DNA from 3 places in the Streptomyces sp. NPDC005574 genome. Region 3 is predicted to be linked to each of the others. Evidence: riboswitches for the same ligand, from Rfam matches in the RefSeq annotation. Region 3 holds a riboswitch; each other region holds the start of a gene.

The links. A riboswitch is a leader RNA that binds a small molecule or an ion and turns the genes downstream of it on or off. The one in region 3 is predicted to bind cyclic di-AMP.
Positions count from the first base shown of each region.
Region 1: it holds a riboswitch for cyclic di-AMP, as region 3 does, so the genes downstream of both, ABZT03_RS18440 (transglycosylase family protein) here and ABZT03_RS10885 (M23 family metallopeptidase) in region 3, are expected to answer to the same signal.
Region 2: it holds a riboswitch for cyclic di-AMP, as region 3 does, so the genes downstream of both, ABZT03_RS04635 (transglycosylase SLT domain-containing protein) here and ABZT03_RS10885 (M23 family metallopeptidase) in region 3, are expected to answer to the same signal.

Region 1 is NZ_JBEXCW010000025.1:18,844-25,396, reverse strand. Features, by position in the region: gene ABZT03_RS18455 (nucleoside triphosphate pyrophosphohydrolase) at 1-779, shown strand, start outside; gene ABZT03_RS18450 (cytochrome P450) at 776-2,047, shown strand; gene ABZT03_RS18445 (transglycosylase family protein) at 2,215-3,216, shown strand; cyclic di-AMP (ydaO/yuaA leader) riboswitch at 3,414-3,579, shown strand; gene ABZT03_RS18440 (transglycosylase family protein) at 3,583-4,311, shown strand; gene eno (phosphopyruvate hydratase) at 4,653-5,939, shown strand; gene ABZT03_RS18430 (septum formation initiator family protein) at 6,058-6,534, shown strand.
Region 2 is NZ_JBEXCW010000004.1:104,754-111,306, reverse strand. Features, by position in the region: gene ABZT03_RS04650 (carbohydrate ABC transporter permease) at 1-13, shown strand, start outside; gene ABZT03_RS04645 (LacI family DNA-binding transcriptional regulator) at 77-1,105, shown strand; gene ABZT03_RS04640 (HAD family hydrolase) at 1,303-2,136, shown strand; gene ABZT03_RS04635 (transglycosylase SLT domain-containing protein) at 2,210-2,692, opposite strand; cyclic di-AMP (ydaO/yuaA leader) riboswitch at 2,695-2,863, opposite strand; gene ABZT03_RS04630 (polyprenyl synthetase family protein) at 3,899-4,909, shown strand; gene ABZT03_RS04625 (DUF2092 domain-containing protein) at 5,203-6,438, shown strand; gene ABZT03_RS04620 (ABC transporter ATP-binding protein) at 6,486-6,553, shown strand, end outside.
Region 3 is NZ_JBEXCW010000011.1:125,958-132,510, forward strand. Features, by position in the region: gene ABZT03_RS10870 (DNA topoisomerase IV subunit A) at 1-913, opposite strand, end outside; gene ABZT03_RS10875 (pitrilysin family protein) at 1,205-2,557, shown strand; gene ABZT03_RS10880 (pitrilysin family protein) at 2,554-3,942, shown strand; cyclic di-AMP (ydaO/yuaA leader) riboswitch at 4,156-4,319, shown strand; gene ABZT03_RS10885 (M23 family metallopeptidase) at 4,333-5,097, shown strand; gene ABZT03_RS10890 (GntR family transcriptional regulator) at 5,355-6,050, shown strand; gene ABZT03_RS10895 (HPr family phosphocarrier protein) at 6,267-6,548, opposite strand.

The DNA of each region.
Region 1 (6,553 bases), on a different contig from region 3:
TGGCCGTGGTCGCGGCGGGCGAGGGAGAGCCGGCCCTGACCGACGGGCTGGCCCGGCTGGCCGGGTCGGGCCGGGTCGCGATGCCGGAGCTGGAGCTGCTGCCCGCCTCCTACGACCTGCCCGGTGCCCGGCTGCTGGACCTCGTGCAGGTCATGGACCGCATCCGGGTCGAATGCCCCTGGTCGTCCCGCCAGACCCACGAGGGCCTGGCGAAGTACGGCATCGAGGAGGCGTACGAACTCGTCGAGGCGATCGAGGACGGCGACCGCGTGGAGCTGCGCGAGGAACTGGGCGACGTGCTGCTGCAGGTCGTCTTCCACGCCCGTATCGCCGAGGAGGGCGACCCGCGGGACGGTTCGGACGCCTTCTCCATCGACGACGTCGCGGCCGGTATCGTCGCCAAGCTCATCCACCGCCATCCGCACGTCTTCGGGGACGAGACCGCGACGACCCCCGAGGAGGTCAAGGAGCACTGGCTGCGCACCAAGGCGGTGGAGAAGCGGCGCACCTCGCTGACGGAGGGTGTCCCGCTCGGGCAGCCGGGCCTGGCGCTCGCCGCGAAGCTGGCCTCCCGCGTGCGGACGGCGGGACTTCAGGTGCCGCTGCCGGCGGGTGAGGGCGCCGGGTACGAGCTGCTGGCGCTGGCGGTGCGCGCCGAGGCACAGGGCGTGGACCCGGAGGCGGCGCTGCGGGCGGCGGCCCGGGCCTACCGGGACGCGGTGCGGGTGGCCGAGGGCGTCGACTCCCCGGCGCCGGCGCCGGATACGGTCGGGGAGTGACCGACCAGCCGCCGCCCACGCCCCCCGCGCCCGACCTCTTCACCTGGGAGTTCGCCGCCGACCCCTACCCGGCGTACGCCTGGTTGCGCGAGCACGCCCCCGTGCACCGCACGCGCCTGCCGAGCGGTGTGGAGGCCTGGCTGGTCACCCGGTACGCGGACGCCAAGCAGGCCCTCGCCGACCCGCGGCTCAGCAAGAACCCGGCGCATCACGACGAGCCCGCGCACGCGAAGGGCAAGACGGGCATCCCGGGTGAGCGCAAGGCCGAGCTCATGACCCATCTGCTCAACATCGATCCGCCGGACCACACCAGGCTGCGGCGGCTGGTCTCCAAGGCGTTCACTCCGCGCCGGGTCGCGGAGTTCGCCCCCCGGGTCCAGGAACTCACCGACCGGCTCATCGACGGGTTCGCGGAGCGCGGCTCCGCGGACCTCATCCACGAGTTCGCCTTCCCGCTGCCCATCTACGCGATCTGCGACCTGCTGGGCGTCCCCCGTGAGGACCAGGACGACTTCCGGGACTGGGCGGGCATGATGATCCGGCACGGCGGCGGCCCGCGGGGCGGGGTGGCGCGGTCGGTGAAGAAGATGCGGAGCTATCTGGCCGAGCTGATCCACCGCAAGCGCGCGGCGCTGCCCGCCGAGGCGGGGCCGGGCGAGGACCTCCTCTCCGCTCTCATCCGCGCCTCCGACCACGGCGAGCACCTCAGCGAGAACGAGGCGGCGGCGATGGCGTTCATCCTTCTCTTCGCCGGGTTCGAGACCACCGTCAACCTCATCGGCAACGGCGTGTACGCGCTGCTGAACCATCCGGGGCAGCGCACCCGCCTCCAGGAGTCCCTCGCCGCCGGTGACCGGGGCCTGCTGGAGACGGGTGTGGAGGAACTCCTGCGCTACGACGGTCCGGTGGAGCTGGCGACCTGGCGGTTCGCCACCGGGTCGCTCACCCTCGGCGGGCAGGACATCGCGGCGGGCGACCCCGTCCTCGTGGTCCTCGCGGCCGCGGACCGTGACCCGGAGCGGTTCGCCGATCCGGACGTGCTCGACCTCGGGCGGCGGGACAACCAGCATCTCGGGTACGGCCACGGCATCCACTACTGTCTCGGCGCCCCGCTCGCCCGGCTGGAGGGCCAGAGCGCGATCGGCACGCTCCTCACCCGGCTGCCGGACCTGCAACTGGGTGTGGATCCGGCCGACTTGCGGTGGCGGGGCGGGCTCATCATGCGGGGACTGCGCACGTTGCCGGTGGAGTTCACGCCCCGTGGATGACTGCTCCCACCTGCGTAAAGGTGACATGCCCTCAACTCTGTGATGTTCACGTGATCTACGCGGCATTAACTTGTGACAAGTGATCGTGTGCCTATACGTTCACGGATCAGCGCGGTGCCCCGCTGTGGGTGCCGCGCGGTCACTGTCGTTCTGCGAAAGGTCTCCGCATGCTCTCCGGGAACGGTCGACACCGTCGCCCCCGTCAGGCTCCGGCTCTCCTCGTGGCAGCCGGCGTGACCGGCTCCGCCATCGCGATCCCGCTCCTCGGTGCCACCGGGGCGAGTGCGGCCGCGGGCACCACCTGGGACCAGGTCGCGGAATGCGAGAGCGGCGGCTCCTGGAGTGAGAACGCGGGCAACGGCTACTACGGCGGCCTTCAGGTCTCCCAGGACAACTGGGAGAAGTACGGCGGTCTGGAGTACGCGTCGAGCGCCGACGAGGCGAGCCGCTCCCAGCAGATAGCCGTGGCCGAGAAGATGCTCGACGACCAGGGCATCACCGCCTGGCCGACGTGCGGTCTGCTCGCCGGGCTCAGCAAGGACTCCGGATCGGCCGACATCGACACGGGTCTGGGCACCACGGCGCCCGACTCGTCGGACTCCTCCGGCTCCTCCGGTTTGTCCGACTCGTCGGAAGCGTCTTCGTCTTCCTCCTCCTCGCCCTCGGCGTCGCCCACCCCGTCCGGCACCTCGGCGAGCGCCGAGGCCGGCACGGGCAAGAAGGGCGGCCCGGCCAAGTCCGGTACCGCATCCGGCAGCGGCACCGACAAGAGTGCCGATTCCCGTTCCGGTCAGGCCGACCCGGGCACTTCCGGCAAGTCGTCCCCCGAGGTGTCGAAGCGGGAGGAAGCGGACAACGTCGAGCAGAGCGTGGGCACTTCGAGCCTGGTCGACACCGGGTCCCTCGGTTCGGGCAAGCACCGCGGCGGCAGCGCCGACGAGGGCGCCGCGACCGACGCCGCCCCCTCGGCGGGCCGCCACGTCGCGGGCGACGGCGACGCCACGCCCGTCGACTCGTACACCGTCCGCCTCGGGGACACCCTCGCGTCCATCGCCGACTCCCTTGACCTCGACGGCGGGTGGCGCGCGCTCTACGACGCGAACAAGGGCGCCATCGGTGGCGACCCGAGCAGCATCGCCCCCGGTCAGACCCTGCGAGTCGGGGTCTAACCGGGCGAAAAGCAGCGGGAGTTCGCGCCGCACTTGTGACTGAATGTCCGCTTTGGTGAAAGTGTGGGATGACTCTCAGAAGCCCTGATCGTCTTTGAAATTCGCCGGATCACATGTCTACGGTCGTGACCGCTCGTCAACACGAGCCCCGGCGGCCGCAACGCCGAATCCTGCCAGCGGCCGTACGGGAACAGTCGTCGCGTAAAGCGCCGTAGGCAGGAGCGGGGGACCCAAGGTAAGCGCCGCGCCGGGCAGTTGACGGAACGGCTTGGGGTTAAGCCACGCCTCCCAGGGAGGTGTGGCCGGGCAACTCAACCGGCCCGAACCCGACAGCTCACCTCGCAGGCGTCGGTGAGGGGATCAACCATGCTGTTTTCCGGCAAGGGCAAGCACCGCCGCCCGTCCAAGGCCACCCGCGTCGCCACGCTCGCCGGTGTCACCGGTGTGGCCATCGCCGCCCCGCTGATGGCGGCCGGCAACGCCTCCGCCGCCACCGCCTCCGAGTGGGACACCGTCGCCGCGTGCGAGTCCGGCGGCAACTGGTCCATCAACACCGGCAACGGCTACTACGGCGGCCTGCAGTTCTCCGCCTCCACCTGGGCCGCGTACGGCGGCACGCAGTACGCCTCCACCGCCAACCAGGCATCCAAGGCGCAGCAGATCGCCGTCGCCGAGAAGGTCCTCGCCTCCCAGGGCAAGGGCGCCTGGCCGGTCTGCGGCAAGGGCCTGTCGAGCGCCGGCTACAGCGGTTCCACCGGCACCTCGTCGAACAGCTCCACCTCGTCGAACAGCTCCAGCGGCTCGAACAGCTCCAGTGGTTCCAGCGGCTCCTCGACCACCACCCGCTCGACCACCGAGCAGCCGGCCTCCCGTTCCGCGGAGCGCCCGGCCGCCAAGAAGACCGTCAGCACCCCGACCGGCAAGAAGGTCAAGAAGGGTGACGGCGAGTACAAGGTCGTCAAGGGCGACACGCTCAGCTCGATCGCCGAGAAGCACAAGGTCAAGGGCGGCTGGCAGAAGCTGTTCCAGCTGAACAAGGACATCGTCGACGACGCCGACTTCATCTACCCGGGCCAGCAGCTCCACCTGAAGTGACACCCGGCCCGTAGTCGAACCACAGCGCCCTCACATCCGGGTCCTTCAGGCTGAGGCTCCCGTGAGGGTCACCCCCCGTCCCCACGGGCTCCCCGCTCCGGTGCGTCTTCCCCCGTACGCACCGGGGCGGGGCTTTGTGCTGTCCGGCACCCCGCTTTCGGGCCCCGCACAGCTCCCCTCTTTGTTCCGTTCGGAAACAATTTACTCTCGGTTCTGTCCACGACGTGGCCGGAAGGCCGACCGATCCCCCCGGGGCGGTTAGGCTCGTCACGCAGAGCCCCGGCGGCGCTGCACCAGCCGGGCCCCGGTCCGGCCGTACCCGCGTCACATTGAAGAAGGAGATGCTCGTGCCGTCCATCGACGTCGTCGTAGCCCGGGAAATCCTGGACTCCCGAGGCAACCCCACGGTCGAGGTCGAGGTCGGCCTCGACGACGGCAGCACGGGTCGTGCCGCCGTTCCGTCCGGCGCATCCACCGGTGCCTTCGAGGCCATCGAGCTGCGCGACGGTGACCCCAACCGCTACCACGGCAAGGGTGTCGAGAAGGCCGTCCTCGCCGTCATCGAGCAGATCGGCCCGGAGCTCGTCGGCTACGACGCCACCGAGCAGCGCCTGATCGACCAGGCCATGTTCGACCTGGACGCCACCGACAACAAGGGCTCGCTCGGCGCCAACGCCATCCTCGGCGTCTCCCTCGCCGTCGCGCACGCCGCCTCCGAGGCCAGCGACCTGCCGCTGTTCCGCTACCTGGGCGGCCCGAACGCGCACCTGCTGCCCGTCCCGATGATGAACATCCTGAACGGCGGCTCGCACGCCGACTCCAACGTGGACATCCAGGAGTTCATGATCGCCCCGATCGGCGCGGAGTCCTTCTCCGAGGCGCTGCGCTGGGGCGCCGAGGTCTACCACACCCTCAAGAAGGTGCTGAAGACCAAGGGCCTGTCCACCGGCCTCGGCGACGAGGGCGGCTTCGCCCCGAACCTGGAGTCCAACCGCGCCGCGCTCGACCTCATCATCGAGGCCGTCAAGCAGGCCGGCTACATCCCCGGCGAGCAGATCGCGCTCGCCCTCGACGTCGCCGCGTCCGAGTTCTACAAGGACGGCAAGTACGAGTTCGAGGGCAAGTCCCGCTCCGCCGCCGAGATGACCGAGTACTACGAGGAGCTCGTCTCCGCGTACCCGCTCGTCTCCATCGAGGACCCGCTGTACGAGGACGACTGGGCCGGCTGGAACGTCATCACCCAGAAGCTGGGCGACAAGGTCCAGATCGTGGGCGACGACCTCTTCGTCACCAACCCCGAGCGCCTCGCCCGCGGCATCGAGGAGGGCTCCGCGAACGCCCTGCTCGTCAAGGTCAACCAGATCGGCTCGCTGACCGAGACCCTGGACGCCGTCGAGATGGCCCAGCGCAACGGCTTCAAGTGCATGATGTCGCACCGCTCCGGCGAGACCGAGGACGTCACCATCGCCGACCTCGCTGTCGCCGTGAACTGCGGCCAGATCAAGACCGGCGCCCCGGCCCGCTCGGACCGCGTCGCCAAGTACAACCAGCTCCTGCGCATCGAGGAGATCCTCGACGACGCCGCCGTGTACGCCGGCCGCAGCGCCTTCCCGCGCTTCCGCGGCTGACCCACCTCGGCAGGGCTCAGCCAGTCGCACGTACGTCCCCGTACCCGGTCCCGTACCGTGTCCGGGGACGTACGCGCGTATGACGGGCCGACAGGTGCGAAGGGGAGGCGGATCGCCAGTGGCCGTGAAGGACCGGGACCGTTTCTCCACCACGACCAGGATCCGGCTGCTCGGCGAGCAGACGGCGGCCCGGGTCTACCGCTCCCAGACCAAGCGCCAGGCGCGCCGCTCCCGGCTGACCAGCCGCGCGGCCCTGCTCGCCCTGGTCCTGTGCACGCTGATCGTGGCCCTCGCCTACCCGATGCGGCAGTACGTCTCCCAGCGCGCCGACATGGCGGACATGGTGCGCCAGAAGGAGCGGGCCAGGCAGCGCGTCGAGCAGCTGCGCGACCTCAAGGCGCGCTGGCAGGACGACGCGTACGCCGAGCAGCAGATCCGGCAGCGGCTGCACTACGTGATGCCGGGGGAGACCGGCTACGTCGTCATCGACCCCGGCGCGGCCAGGCAGTCGCGCGCCGAGCAGGGCGCGGCCGACCGCCCCTGGTACTCGAACGTCTGGGACGGCGTCGACAAGTCCGACGCCTCCGACCGGTGACCTCACCTGGTGAACGACC
Region 2 (6,553 bases), on a different contig from region 3:
CGTCAAGGCCTGACCGGCGCCCGGCCGCCCTCCCGCACCACCTTCCGACTCGCCCGCCCGCCCCATGACGAGGACCATGACCACCAGCGCGAACGGACGCCGCAGGCCGCCCACCATCCACGACGTGGCACGGGAGGCGGGCGTGTCACGGGGCACCGTCTCCCGCTTCCTGAACGGCGGCCACTACGTCTCGCCCGCCGCGGGCCGGGCCGTGGAGGCCGCGATCAGGAAGACGGGGTACGTCGTCAACCGGCACGCCCGCAGCCTGAGCACCGGGCGCTCCGACTCGGTCGCCTTCCTCCTCACCGAGCCGCAGGAGAAGTTCTTCGAGGACCCCAACTTCAACGTGCTGCTGCGCGGCTGCACCGAACACCTCGCACGGCACGACGTCCCGCTGCTGCTGATGCTGGCCTCCTCCCGCGACGACCGCCGCCGGCTCACCCGCTACATCACCTCCGGCCATGTCGACGGCGTCCTGCTGGTGTCCAGCCACAGCGGTGACCCGGTCGCCGCCGAACTGCGCGCCGCCGGCATCCCGTTGGTGGCCTGCGGCAAACCGCTCGGCCTCGGCTCCAAGGTCAGCTACGTGGCCGCCGACGACCGCGACGGCGCCCGGGAGATGGTCCGCCACCTCCTCGCCACCGGCCGCCGCCGGGTCGCCATGATCACCGGCCCGCTCGACACCCCGGGCGGCACCGACCGGCTGGCCGGCTACCGCGAGGTGCTCGCGGAGGCGGGCCTGCCCTACGACGAGGCACTGGTCGTCGAGGGTGACTACCGGCGCGCCGGCGGCGAGCGGGCGGCCCGGCTGCTGCTGAAGCGGGCCCCCGACCTGGACGCGGTGTTCGTCGCCTCCGACCTCATGGCCCAGGGAGTCGTCAACACCCTTCAGCAGGAGGGCTGTTCGGTGCCCGATGACATCGCTGTCGGAGGCTTCGACGACTCCCCGGCGGCCACCGCCATCACCCCCGCCCTCACCACCATGCGCCAGCCCTTCGACCGGATCAGCGCGGAGATGGTCCGGATGCTCCTCGCGCAGATCGCCGGCGAGGACACGGCGGGCGTGATCCTGCCGACGGAACTGGTGGTCCGGGAGTCCGCGTAGGCCGGGTCCGGCCGTCCCCGGCGGGCGTCCGGAGCCGGAAACCGCCCGCGGGCCGGAACCGCCGAACTGCTCAACTCCCGGCACCCGGCGAGCAGTAACGGACAGCAGGCAACCGGAACTTGGGTCAACGGATGTGAAAGAAGGAGCCGTCCGGTTCGCGTCGAGTCGCCGGGGCGTTCCATCCGTATTCTCTGATCATGGCCGCTCCCACCGCATATTCACTCATCGCCACCGACCTGGACGGAACCCTGCTCCGCGGCGACGACACCCTCTCCGAACGGTCGCTCGCCGCGCTCGCCCGCGCGGCGTCGGCCGGCGCCCGGCATCTGGTGGTGACGGGCCGCCCGGCGCCCAGGGTGCGGCCCCTGCTCGACGACCTCGGCAGCACGGGGCTCGCGGTGTGCGGACAGGGCGCGCAGGTGTACGACGCGGGCGCGGACCGCCTGCTGTGGTCCGTCACCCTGGACCGGGAGCTGGCCGAGACCGCCCTCGGCAAGATCGAGGCCGAGGTCGGGCTGGTGTACGCGGCGGTCGACCAGGACGGCGTCGACGGCCTCACGCTCATCGAGCCCGGCTACCTGATGCCGCACCCGACCCTCCCGGCGCTCCGGGTCGAGCGGCGCGACGACCTGTGGTGCGAGCCCATCAGCAAGGTGCTGCTGCGCCACCCCTACCTGAGCGACGACGAGTTGGCGGCGACGGCGCGATCGGTGGCCGGTTCCCTGGCCACGGTCACCATGTCCGGGCCCGGCACCGTCGAACTCCAGCCATGCGGCATCACCAAGGCCACCGGTCTCGCGCTGGCCGCGGAGTATCTGGGCCTCGGCCCGGACCGGACGATCGCCTTCGGTGACATGCCCAACGACATCCCCATGTTCGACTGGGCGGCCCGCGGGGTGGCGATGGCCAACGCGCACCCCGAACTGCGGTCGGTGGCCGACGAGGTCACCACGTCGAACGAGGACGACGGCGTGGCCGTCGTCCTCGAACGTCTCTTCCCCGGGCCCCGGAGGGCCTGGCGGCCGGTCTGATCCGCCGATCGGACCGGGGGCCGGTGGGCACCGGCGTCCCAACGCCGGTGCCCCTGACCCTCACAGGCAGTGCTCAGTACGCCGAGAAGACGTTGTCGATCGAGCCGTACCGCGCGGCCGCGTAGTTGCAGGCGGCGGTGATGTTCGCGACCGGGTCGTAGGAGTCCCACGAGGTGCCGGCGACGTGGTAGGCCCGGAACGTCGGGTCGATGACCTGGAGCAGACCCTTGGAGGGGATGCCCGCGGCCGCGTTGGAGTCCCACAGGTTGATGGCGTTGGGGTTGCCGGAGGACTCGCGGATGACGTTGCGGTAGATGCCGTTGTACGAACCCGGAATGCCGTGCTGGGCCATGACGGTCAGCGAGGCGCGGATCCAGCCGTCCAGGTTGTTGGCGTACCCCAGCGAGGAGGCGGTGGTCACCGTCGGGGTCGCCGCGGAGGCGGTGCTCGCTCCGATGACGGGGAGCGCCAGTACGGCGGCTCCGGTGCCGATGACGGCGAGCTTGCGGGCGAGGCGGGCGGTTCTGGTACGTCGGTGCTGAGCGGCAGCGGGCATGACTGTGTCCTCTCCGGCGCCTGCGAGGTGAGCTGTCGGGTTCGGGCGGGAGTTGCCCGGCCACGCCCTGACGGACGTGACTTCACCCCCAGCCGTACCGGTTTGTCCTGGAACATCCGGTGCGGCGACTTACCTGGGTCCCCCGCTCCTGCCGTGCGGTGTCTGTGTCGATGAGTGTCGGTTCGGGCGGCGGCAGGATTAGGCGTCCACCCGACAGGCCGGGAACGTATGCGAGAGCACATGTCCGGAACAAGGGCCGGAATCGCCATTCGAGCGGTTGACCTTGATCTGAGGCGTATGGGGTACTTGATCCTTTGCGGATGCCAACCCTCAACTCGCTTTGCGGCAAAGGCGGAAAGGGTGACGGGAGGGCTGGGGGTGATCCCGGGCGCGCGTGACCCAACTCACGGGCGTGAACAAGCGGCGCAATTCGGGCAATAGGGCCAACTCGTGGCCAATTGGCCGCCGGTGAAATCCACTTCCGTGCGTGAGGGGGAGGCGGGGGAGGGATGTTTTTTCGGGCGGGTGCGGAGGTGGGCGGAGGGGTGCGTGCGTCGGTGGGTGCTGTCGGCGCGTGTGCGGCAGGCGGGTTCGGGGCGTGAGCCCGGCGGGCGGGCGGGGTGGACGGCGGGCGCGGTGCGCGGGTCCGGCGCGCTGGGTCGGCCGTGGGGGCGGCGGGTCGTCGGGCGGGACCGTTGGCTCGGCGGGGTCGTCGGGCCGGCGGGCGGGACCGGCCCGCGAGGGCACGGCATTGAAGGGGCCCCGGTGTGGACCCCCGCGCGGGCCGCCACCCCACCGACCCGCCGCGTGCGACCCCGTACGCCCGGGTGGGCGACAGAGGGCGGGCGAGGACGGTCGCGCCGGCCCCGCGAGGGGGACACGCGGGGCCTCGTCGGTCGCCCGGTGCGGAGGGGCGTGGGGATACTGCAGGGCGAGGAGGTGCAGGGTGTTTCCGGCCGCGCGGGCCGGCGGCCCGGTGGCCGCCGCGATTGGTGACAGATGCGGCTACTTACAGCTAACCCGACAGATATCAGTCCTTATGGAGTGATCAAAAACATTCCGGTCGTGATCCGATACCGCCTGGCCTGGAACCGTGGGCGCTATCGGTGATCGAAAGGTGACCGGATACGCTGACTTGAGTGAGCGCAGCGACCTATCGACAAACCGTGTGATCGCCAGTGGACACCAGCAGACAGGAGACCCCTCGTGACCGTCGTCGGGCCGTTCGGGCTGAGCGTGCGGGACCAGGCTCTGGAAGCCGATGTCCAGGCCGGGATGGCGGCCGTCGAGGAGGGTCTGCTCGAAGCCACCAAGAGTGAGGTCCCCTTCATCACGGAGGCCGCGCAGCACCTCGTGCGCGCCGGCGGCAAACGTTTCCGGCCACTGCTCGTGATGCTCGCCGCGCAGTTCGGTGACCGCCACGCGCCGGGGATCGTGCCGTCCGCGGTGGTGGTGGAGCTGACCCACCTGGCGACGCTGTACCACGACGACGTCATGGACGAGGCCGACGTGCGGCGCGGGGTGCCCAGCGCGAACGCCCGCTGGGGCAACTCGGTCGCCGTCCTCACCGGGGACTTCCTGTTCGCCCGGGCCTCGCACATCCTGGCCGACCTCGGGCCGGAGGCGGTCCGGGTCCAGGCGGAGGCGTTCGAGCGCCTGGTGACCGGCCAGATCCTGGAGACGGCCGGTCCGACGGACGGGCGCGACCCGGTCGAGCACTACCTCGACGTCCTCGGCGGCAAGACGGGCTCACTGGTGGCCGTGTCCTGCCGTTTCGGCGCCATGATGTCGGGCGCCGACGAGACGGTCGTCGACGTGCTCACGCAGTACGGCGAGCGGCTCGGGGTCGCCTTCCAGCTGGCGGACGACGTGCTGGACATCGCCTCCGACTCCCACGAGTCGGGCAAGACCCCGGGCACGGACCTGCGCGAGGGCATCCCGACCCTGCCGGTGCTGCGGCTGCGCGAGCGGGCGGCCCGGCTGGGCCTCGCCGAGGACCTCGCCCTGTGCGAGCTCCTCGACTCCGACCTGACCGACGACGGGCGGCACGCCGAGGCACTGGCCGGGCTCCGCGCCCATCCCGCGCTGGAGCAGGCCCGCCGGGACACCGTGCGCTACGCCGAGGAGGCCCGCGCGGTCCTGGCCCCGCTGCGCGAGTGCGACGCGAAGGCGGCGCTGCTCGAACTGTGCGACGCGGTGGTCCACCGGGCGGGCTAGTTCCGGTCACGGCACTCGCGCCGGCGCCCCCTCCGACGGCAGTCGCTTCAGGGCGGTGTCTCGTCCGAACCCCTACGGGTCGGGGGAGGCGCCGCCCTCTCGCGTCATACCCCAGGCGTACGCGGAGTTGAGTCCGGGGGTTGACGCATCACCGCGCCCGATTTGGTCAGATGGACACCACGGACATCACCACTCCTCACCGATTCGGGTGAGAATGGCGGCTCGGGGTGGGACGAGTGCGAGGACGAGAAGAACAACGGGCAGCCGCCGCCGACGACGGAGGTAAGGCACACATGGCACCGTACGAATCCGAGGACAGCGCGAACGCCGGAGAGGCCGACGACCTGCGCGCGGGTCGCCGCAAGGCCGCCCGGTACATCGTCCCGGTCACCGTGATCGGGGTGGCGGCGGCGACCATCGGGCTCGTGCCCGCACTCGCCGATTCCGGCGACCCCAGCCTGCCGAAGATCAGCGCACAGCAACTCATCGAGAAGATCGCCGCGTCGGACGTGCAGCAGCTGTCCGGCACGGTGAAGATCACCACCGACCTGGGACTGCCCGACCTCGGCGGCCTGGAGAGCGGACTGCTCTCCGGCGCCACGCGGCAGGGCGACGGCGGTTCGGCCGCCGACCCGTCGGCGAAGCTCACGGAACTCGCCGCGGGCACGCACACCCTGCGCGTCGCGGCCGACGGCCCCGACCGGCAGAAGCTGTCCCTCCTGGAGAACGCCGCCGAGTACAGCCTGATCCACGACGGCAAGGACGTCTGGGGCTACGACAGCAAGTCCGGCGAGGTCTACCACGCCACCGCACCCGACAGCGCCGGCGCGCGGCAGAAGCAGGAGGTCCCCGCCACGCCCAAGGACCTCACCGACGAGGCCCTCAAGTCGGTCGACGACACCACCTCGGTCGCCGTCGACGGCACCGCGCAGGTCGCCGGCCGGGACGCCTACCGCCTGGTGATCAAGCCGAGGCAGTCCGGCTCGACCGTCGGCGCGATCAGCGTGGCCGTGGACGCGAGGACCGGCCTGCCGCTGAAGTTCACGCTGACCCCGGCCGGCGGTGGCGCGGCCGTGGTCGACGCGGGTTTCACGCAGGTCAGCTTCTCCAGGCCGGCCGCGTCCACCTTCGACTTCACCCCGCCCAAGGGCGCCAAGGTGACCGAGGGGGACAAGGTCACCGAGGGCGACAAGGCCGTCCACGGCAAGCCCCGCATCCCGGGCGGCGGGAAGTCGGCGGGGGGTCTTTCCGAGGGCAAGGGCCTGGAGGGCCTGAAGGTCATCGGTGAGGGCTGGAACTCGGTCGCCACCTTCGACACGGGCGGCGGGAAGCTGCCGACGGGCTCCTCCGCGGGCGGCGACCTCGGCGGCTTCCTCGGCTCGCTCGGCGACCACGTGACCGGCAAGTTCGGCTCGGGCACCGTCTTCTCCACCCGCCTGGTCAACGCCCTGGCCACGGACGACGGCAAGCTCTACGTCGGCGCGGTCACCAAGGACGCGCTGGTGAAGGCCGCCGACGCCGGGAAGTAGACACCGTACGCACCCACCCCGGTGCGTACGACGAGACGAGGGAGCCGATGGACGCACCGTCCGTCACGGAGCCGGACACCGAGGGCGCGGGCGACAGCGTGATCGCCACTCGCGC
Region 3 (6,553 bases):
CCTTGACGTCGGCGATGCCCTGGATCTTCTTCGCGCCGACCAGGTCCTTGATCTTGGCGATGACCTTCTCGGGACCGACCGTGAAGGGCAGCTCGGTGACGACGAGACCCTTGCGGCGGGCGGTGACCGTCTCCACGGAAACCGTCGCCCGGATCTTGAAGGTGCCGCGGCCCGTCTCGTACGCGTCGCGGATGCCGGAGAGGCCGACGATGCGGCCGCCCGTGGGCAGGTCGGGGCCCGGGACGAGCCGCATCAGGGCGTCGAGGTCGGCGTTCGGGTAGCGGATCAGGTGACGCGCGGCGGCGATGACCTCGGCGAGGTTGTGCGGCGGCATGTTGGTGGCCATACCGACCGCGATGCCCGACGCGCCGTTCACCAGGAGGTTGGGGAAGGCGGCCGGCAGGGCCACCGGCTCCTGCTCCTGGCCGTCGTAGTTGGGGGCGAAGTCGACCGTGTCCTCGTCGATGGACTCCGTCATCAGGCTCGCGGGCTCGGCGGCCTTGCACTCGGTGTACCGCATGGCGGCCGGCGGGTCGTCGTTGCCCAGGGAGCCGAAGTTGCCGTGGCCGTCGACCAGGGGCACCCGCATGGAGAACGGCTGGGCCATGCGGACCAGGGCGTCGTAGATCGACGCGTCGCCGTGCGGGTGCAGCTTGCCCATGACCTCGCCGACGACACGGGCGCACTTCACGTACCCGCGGTCGGGGCGCAGCCCCATCTCGTTCATCTGGTAGACGATGCGGCGGTGCACCGGCTTGAGGCCGTCGCGGGCGTCCGGCAGGGCTCGGGAGTAGATGACCGAGTACGCGTACTCGAGGAAGGAGCCCTGCATCTCGTCGACGACGTCGATGTCGAGGATCTTCTCCTCGTACGAGTCGTCGGGCGGCGGGGTCTTCGTGCTGCGGCGGGCCATCGCTGCCGGCTCCTTGCTCAAGCGTGAACGGGATCTGACGCGGACCATTGTGGACCGCGGCACTGACAACGCGGACCAGGACCCGATGCCGGGCCCCCGGCCCGGCGTTCACAGGTGCCGCTGCTTCGGAACAGGTGCCGCCGTGCGGCACGACTGCCCGCAGGCTACGCGATCCGCTGTGGGCGTATGTCGCCCGGGAACTTCGCCGACGCTCCGCACGCTTGCATACAGTGGCAGGACAGCAGGAAAACCGCGGTATTCGACGACCGCATCCGCGATCGAAGGGACGACATGCCCATGGGTCACACGGCCACAGCGCAGGCAGGCTCCGGCGGCCTGACAGCGACAGAGCACCGCCTGGCCAACGGCCTGCGCGTGGTGCTCTCCGAGGACCACCTGACCCCGGTCGCGGCGGTGTGCCTCTGGTACGACGTCGGCTCGCGCCACGAGGTCAAGGGCCGTACCGGCCTGGCTCACCTTTTCGAGCACCTGATGTTCCAGGGCTCCGGCCAGGTCAAGGGCAACGGCCACTTCGAGCTCGTCCAGGGCGCGGGCGGCTCACTCAACGGCACCACCAGCTTCGAGCGCACCAACTACTTCGAGACCATGCCGACCCACCAGCTGGAGCTCGCCCTCTGGCTGGAGGCCGACCGCATGGGCTCCCTCCTCGCGGCCCTGGACGACGAGTCCATGGAGAACCAGCGGGACGTCGTGAAGAACGAGCGCCGCCAGCGCTACGACAACGTCCCCTACGGCACCGCGTTCGAGAAGCTGACCGCCCTCGCCTACCCGGAGGGCCACCCCTACCACCACACGCCGATCGGCTCCATGGCCGACCTGGACGCGGCGACGCTGGAGGACGCGCGCGCGTTCTTCCGTACCTACTACGCGCCCAACAACGCGGTCCTGTCGGTGGTCGGCGACATCGACCCGGAGCAGACACTCGCCTGGGTCGAGAAGTACTTCGGTTCCATCGCCTCCCACGACGGGAAGCCCGCCCCGCGCGACGGCACGCTGCCCGAGACCCTCGGCGAGCAGCTGCGCGAGGTCGTCGAGGAGGAGGTCCCGGCGCGCGCCCTGATGGCCGCCTACCGGCTGCCGAACGACGGCACGCGCGCGTGCGACGCGGCCGACCTGGCGCTGACCGTCCTCGGCGGCGGCGAGTCCTCCCGCCTCTACAACCGGCTCGTACGGCGCGACCGTACGGCTGTGGCGGCCGGCTTCGGTCTGTTGCGGCTGGCGGGTGCGCCCTCCCTGGGCTGGCTGGACGTGAAGACCTCCGGTGACGTCGAGGTGCCGGTCATCGAGGCCGCCATCGACGAGGAGCTCGCCCGGTTCGCCGAGGAGGGGCCCACGCCCGAGGAGATGGAGCGCGCCCAGGCCCAGTTGGAGCGCGAGTGGCTGGACCGGCTCGGCACGGTCGCCGGCCGCGCCGACGAACTGTGCCGCTACGCCGTCCTGTTCGGCGACCCGCAGCTCGCCCTGACCGCCGTGCAGCGCGTGCTGGAGGTGACGGCCGAGGAGGTCCAGGAGGTCGCCAAGGCCCGGCTGCGCCCCGACAACCGGGCCGTGCTGGTCTACGAGCCCACCGAGGGCACCGATAACCAGGCTGACGAGGACGAGAACGAGGAGGCGGCCAAGTGACCGAGCTCGCCACGATGGACTTCCACCCCCAGCCGCAGGCCGGCGAGGCGCGGCCGTGGGCGTTCCCGGCCCCCGAGCGCGCGACGCTCGACAACGGCCTGACGGTCCTGCGCTGCCACCGCCCCGGCCAGCAGGTCGTCGCCGTCGAGGTGCTCCTGGACGCGCCTCTGGACGCCGAACCGGCCGGTCTCGACGGCGTCGCCACGATCATGGCCCGCGCCTTCTCGGAGGGCACCGACAAGCTCTCCGCCGAGGAGTTCGCCGCCGAGCTGGAGCGCTGCGGCGCCACTCTCGACGCGCACGCCGACCACCCCGGTGTCCGCCTGAGCCTCGAAGTGCCGGTCTCCCGCCTGCCCAAGGCACTCGACCTGCTCGCCGACGCCCTGCGGGCCCCGGCGTTCGCGGACAGCGAGGTCGAACGCCTCGTCCGCAACCGGCTCGACGAGATCCCGCACGAGCTGGCCAACCCCTCCCGTCGGGCCGCCAAGGAGCTCTCCAAGGAGCTGTTCCCGGCCACCGCGCGCATGTCGCGCCCGCGCCAGGGCACCGAGGAGACGGTCACCGCGATCGACTCCGCGGCCGTACGCGCCTTCTACGAGAAGCACGTCCGCCCCGCCACCGCGACCGCCGTGGTCGTCGGTGACCTCACCGGCATCGACCTCGACGCGCTGCTGGGCGACACGTTGGGCGCCTGGACCGGCTCGCAGGCCGAGCCCCGGCCGGTGCCGCCCGTGACCGCCGACGACGCGGGCCGGGTCGTCATCGTGGACCGTCCCGGTGCCGTCCAGACGCAGCTGCTCATCGGCCGCGTGGGTCCCGACCGGCACGACCGGGTGTGGCCCGCGCGCGTGCTGGGCACCTACTGCCTCGGCGGCACCCTCACCTCCCGCCTGGACCGCGTCCTGCGCGAGGAGAAGGGCTACACCTACGGCGTGCGGGCGTTCGGCCAGGTGCTGCGCTCCGCCCCGGACGGCACCGGTGCCGCGATGCTCGCGATCAGCGGCTCCGTCGACACGCCCAACACCGGTCCCGCTCTCCAGGACCTGTGGACCGTGCTCCGCACGCTCGCCGAGGGCGGGCTCACCGACGCCGAGCGCGATGTCGCCGTACAGAACCTGGTCGGCGTGGCGCCGTTGAAGTACGAGACCGCGGCGGCCGTCGCGGGCACGCTGGCCGACCAGGTCGAGCAGCACCTGCCCGACGACTACCAGGCGACGCTGTATCAGCAGCTCGCCGCGACCGGCACGGTGGAGGCCACGGCGGCGGTCGTGAGCGCCTTCCCGGTGGACCGTCTGGTCACGGTCCTCGTCGGTGACGCGGCCCAGATCAAGGAGCCCGTGGAGGCTCTCGGCATCGGCGAAGTCACCGTCGTCTCCGCCGAGTAGCGGACCGGCCGGCCGGCCGACGGCCGGACACGCCTACGGGGCCCTGGTGACTGAGGAGTCGTCAGGGCCGCCGTATGTCCGAATTGAGGGAGTGCACTCCTGTCTGGCCTGTGGCGTGCGCTACAAAAAGCGTGATCCGTTTGAGGATTGAAAGCAGCCGCGTCTAGCGTCATGCCGGCTGTCCGTCAGGCACCGCGCCGCATCCGCGGCACCGGGCAGTCATCGCCGAGTCCCCGTACGGCGCGAGCCAGGGGAGCCGGGGACCCACCATGTGTCCCTGGGGTGAATCGGACGCCCGCGCGCAAGCGAGGGGGTCCGTAGGAGACCTTCCTGCTCCGAACCCGTCAGCTAACCCGGTAGGCGAGAAGGAAGGAAAGGACCCACCACTTCATGGCGTTCACCCGCGCCGCCGGGAAGCACCGTCGTCCCAGCCGGATGCACCGCACCACCGTTCGCGCGGCGGGCGTCGCCGCGCTCGCCACCACCGGTGTCGTCGGCACCCTGGCCGCTCCCGCGCTCGCCGCGGAGCCCTCCGTCGAGCAGACCGGACTCACCCCGGTCATCACCATCGGTGACACGCTCGCCCAGAAGATCGACGCCCAGGCGGTCGCCCAGCAGCAGGCCGCCGAGGACACCGCGCGCAGGGAGGCCGCCGAGGCCGCCGCGCGCAAGGAGGCCGCGGCAGCCGCCGAGAGGGCCCACGAGGCCAAGCAGCGTGCCGCGCGCGAGGCGGAGCGCAAGCGTCTCAACACTTTCGTGCTGCCCGTCACCGGCTCCTACGTCTCCACCGGCTACCAGGCCAGCAGCGGCCTGTGGGCCTCCGGCAGCCACACCGGCATCGACTTCCACGCGGCGAGCGGCACGTCCGTGCACGCGGTCGGCTCGGGCACGGTCGTCGAGGCCGGCTGGGGCGGTTCCTACGGCAACAACGTCGTGATCAAGATGATTGACGGTACGTACACGCAGTACGGCCACCTGTCGTCCATCGGCGTCTCGGTGGGCCAGACGGTCACTCCCGGCCAGCAGATCGGCCTGTCCGGCGCGACCGGCAACGCCACCGGCCCGCACCTGCACTTCGAGGCCCGCACGACCGCGGAGTACGGCTCGGACATGGACCCGGTCGCCTACCTCCGGTCGCACGGCGTGAGCGTCTGACACCGGCCGCCACGCAGGCCGTACCGCCGTCAGCGGCGCGTAGCGGCCCCCGCGAGCGCTGACCGTCCCACGGCGGACGGCGGTACTTCCCGAAGCCCCGGCTCTCCAGCCGGGGCTTTCGGCGTTTCCGACCCCCCTCTGTCCAAAAAATATCCATGGATTCCGGCCCGCCGTCGGAAATTCCCGCTCATTGCAATAGAGTCACTGGACAAGCGTCAATCATCGACGTTTCACGGGGATTAAGGCGGAGGTCGGTCATGCGTATTCCGGCGCACTCGGTGTGCACGGCGATCCGGGACGACATCGTCGCCGGTGTCTACGAGCGTGGCAGCCGCCTCACCGAGGAACTGCTCGCCCGCCGCTACGGCGTCTCCCGCGTCCCCGTCCGCGAAGCCCTGCGCACCCTGGAGGCCGAGGGGTTCGTGGTGACCCGGCGGCACGCGGGCGCGTGCGTCGCGGAACCCACCGAGCAGGAGGGCGCCGACCTCCTGGAGATGCGCATGCTCCTGGAGCCGCTGGGCGCCTCACGCGCCGCGCAGCGGCGTACCGAGGCCCACCTCAAGGTGCTGCGCGGCCTGGTCAGGCTGGGCCAGGAGCGGGCCCGGCGGGGCAACAGCGAGGACCTGCGCTCCCTGGGAGGCTGGTTCCACGAGACGCTCGCCCAGGCGTCCGGCAGCCCGGCGCTGACGTCGATGCTGACCCAGCTGCGCCACAAGATCGCCTGGATGTTCGTGGTGGACGCGCCCGCCGACCCGGCGGACTCCTGGGCGGAGCACGGCGCGATCGTGGACGCCGTGGCGCGCGGCGACAGCGAGCGGGCGCGAGCGGTCACGGCACTGCACACGGAGCGCGCGACGACCGCGCACCGGCTGCGTTTCGGCGCGGGCGGCGACCGCTCCGACCGTGTGAGGAACTCGCAACCTCCCGTAAACATGTCGGGTCTGCGGCATTAACACGGGCACCGTATACAAAGAAGTGCAATTCGGCGGCCGGTATTTCTGCTGCCCTTTTCCGTGTGTGCCGGTGAATTCCGCGCCTGCGGCATTTGCATGTCCGTGACGGAGACGTGAACCGTGCGCGCGGTAAAAGCATCCTCCGGTACCGGAAAAACGACGCAGCCGCGCCGACCGGAAAGGCCGACGCGGCTGCGTGCTGTGGGGCGAAGGTGCTCAGACGGTCTCGGGGAGCTCCTCGAGGCCCTCGGCCACCAGCTTCGCGAGGCGGTCGAGCGCGGCGTCCGCGCCCTCCGCGTCGGAGGCGAGGACGATCTCCTCGCCACCCTGGGCGCCCAGGCCCAGGACAGCCAGCATGGAGGCCGCGTTGACGGGGTTGCCGTCGGCCTTGGCGATCGTCACGGGGACACCTGTGGCCGTGGTGGCCCGGACGAAGATGGAGGCGGGGCGGGCGTGGAGGCCCTCCGCCCAGCCGACGTTGACGCGGCGCTCAGCCATGTGAT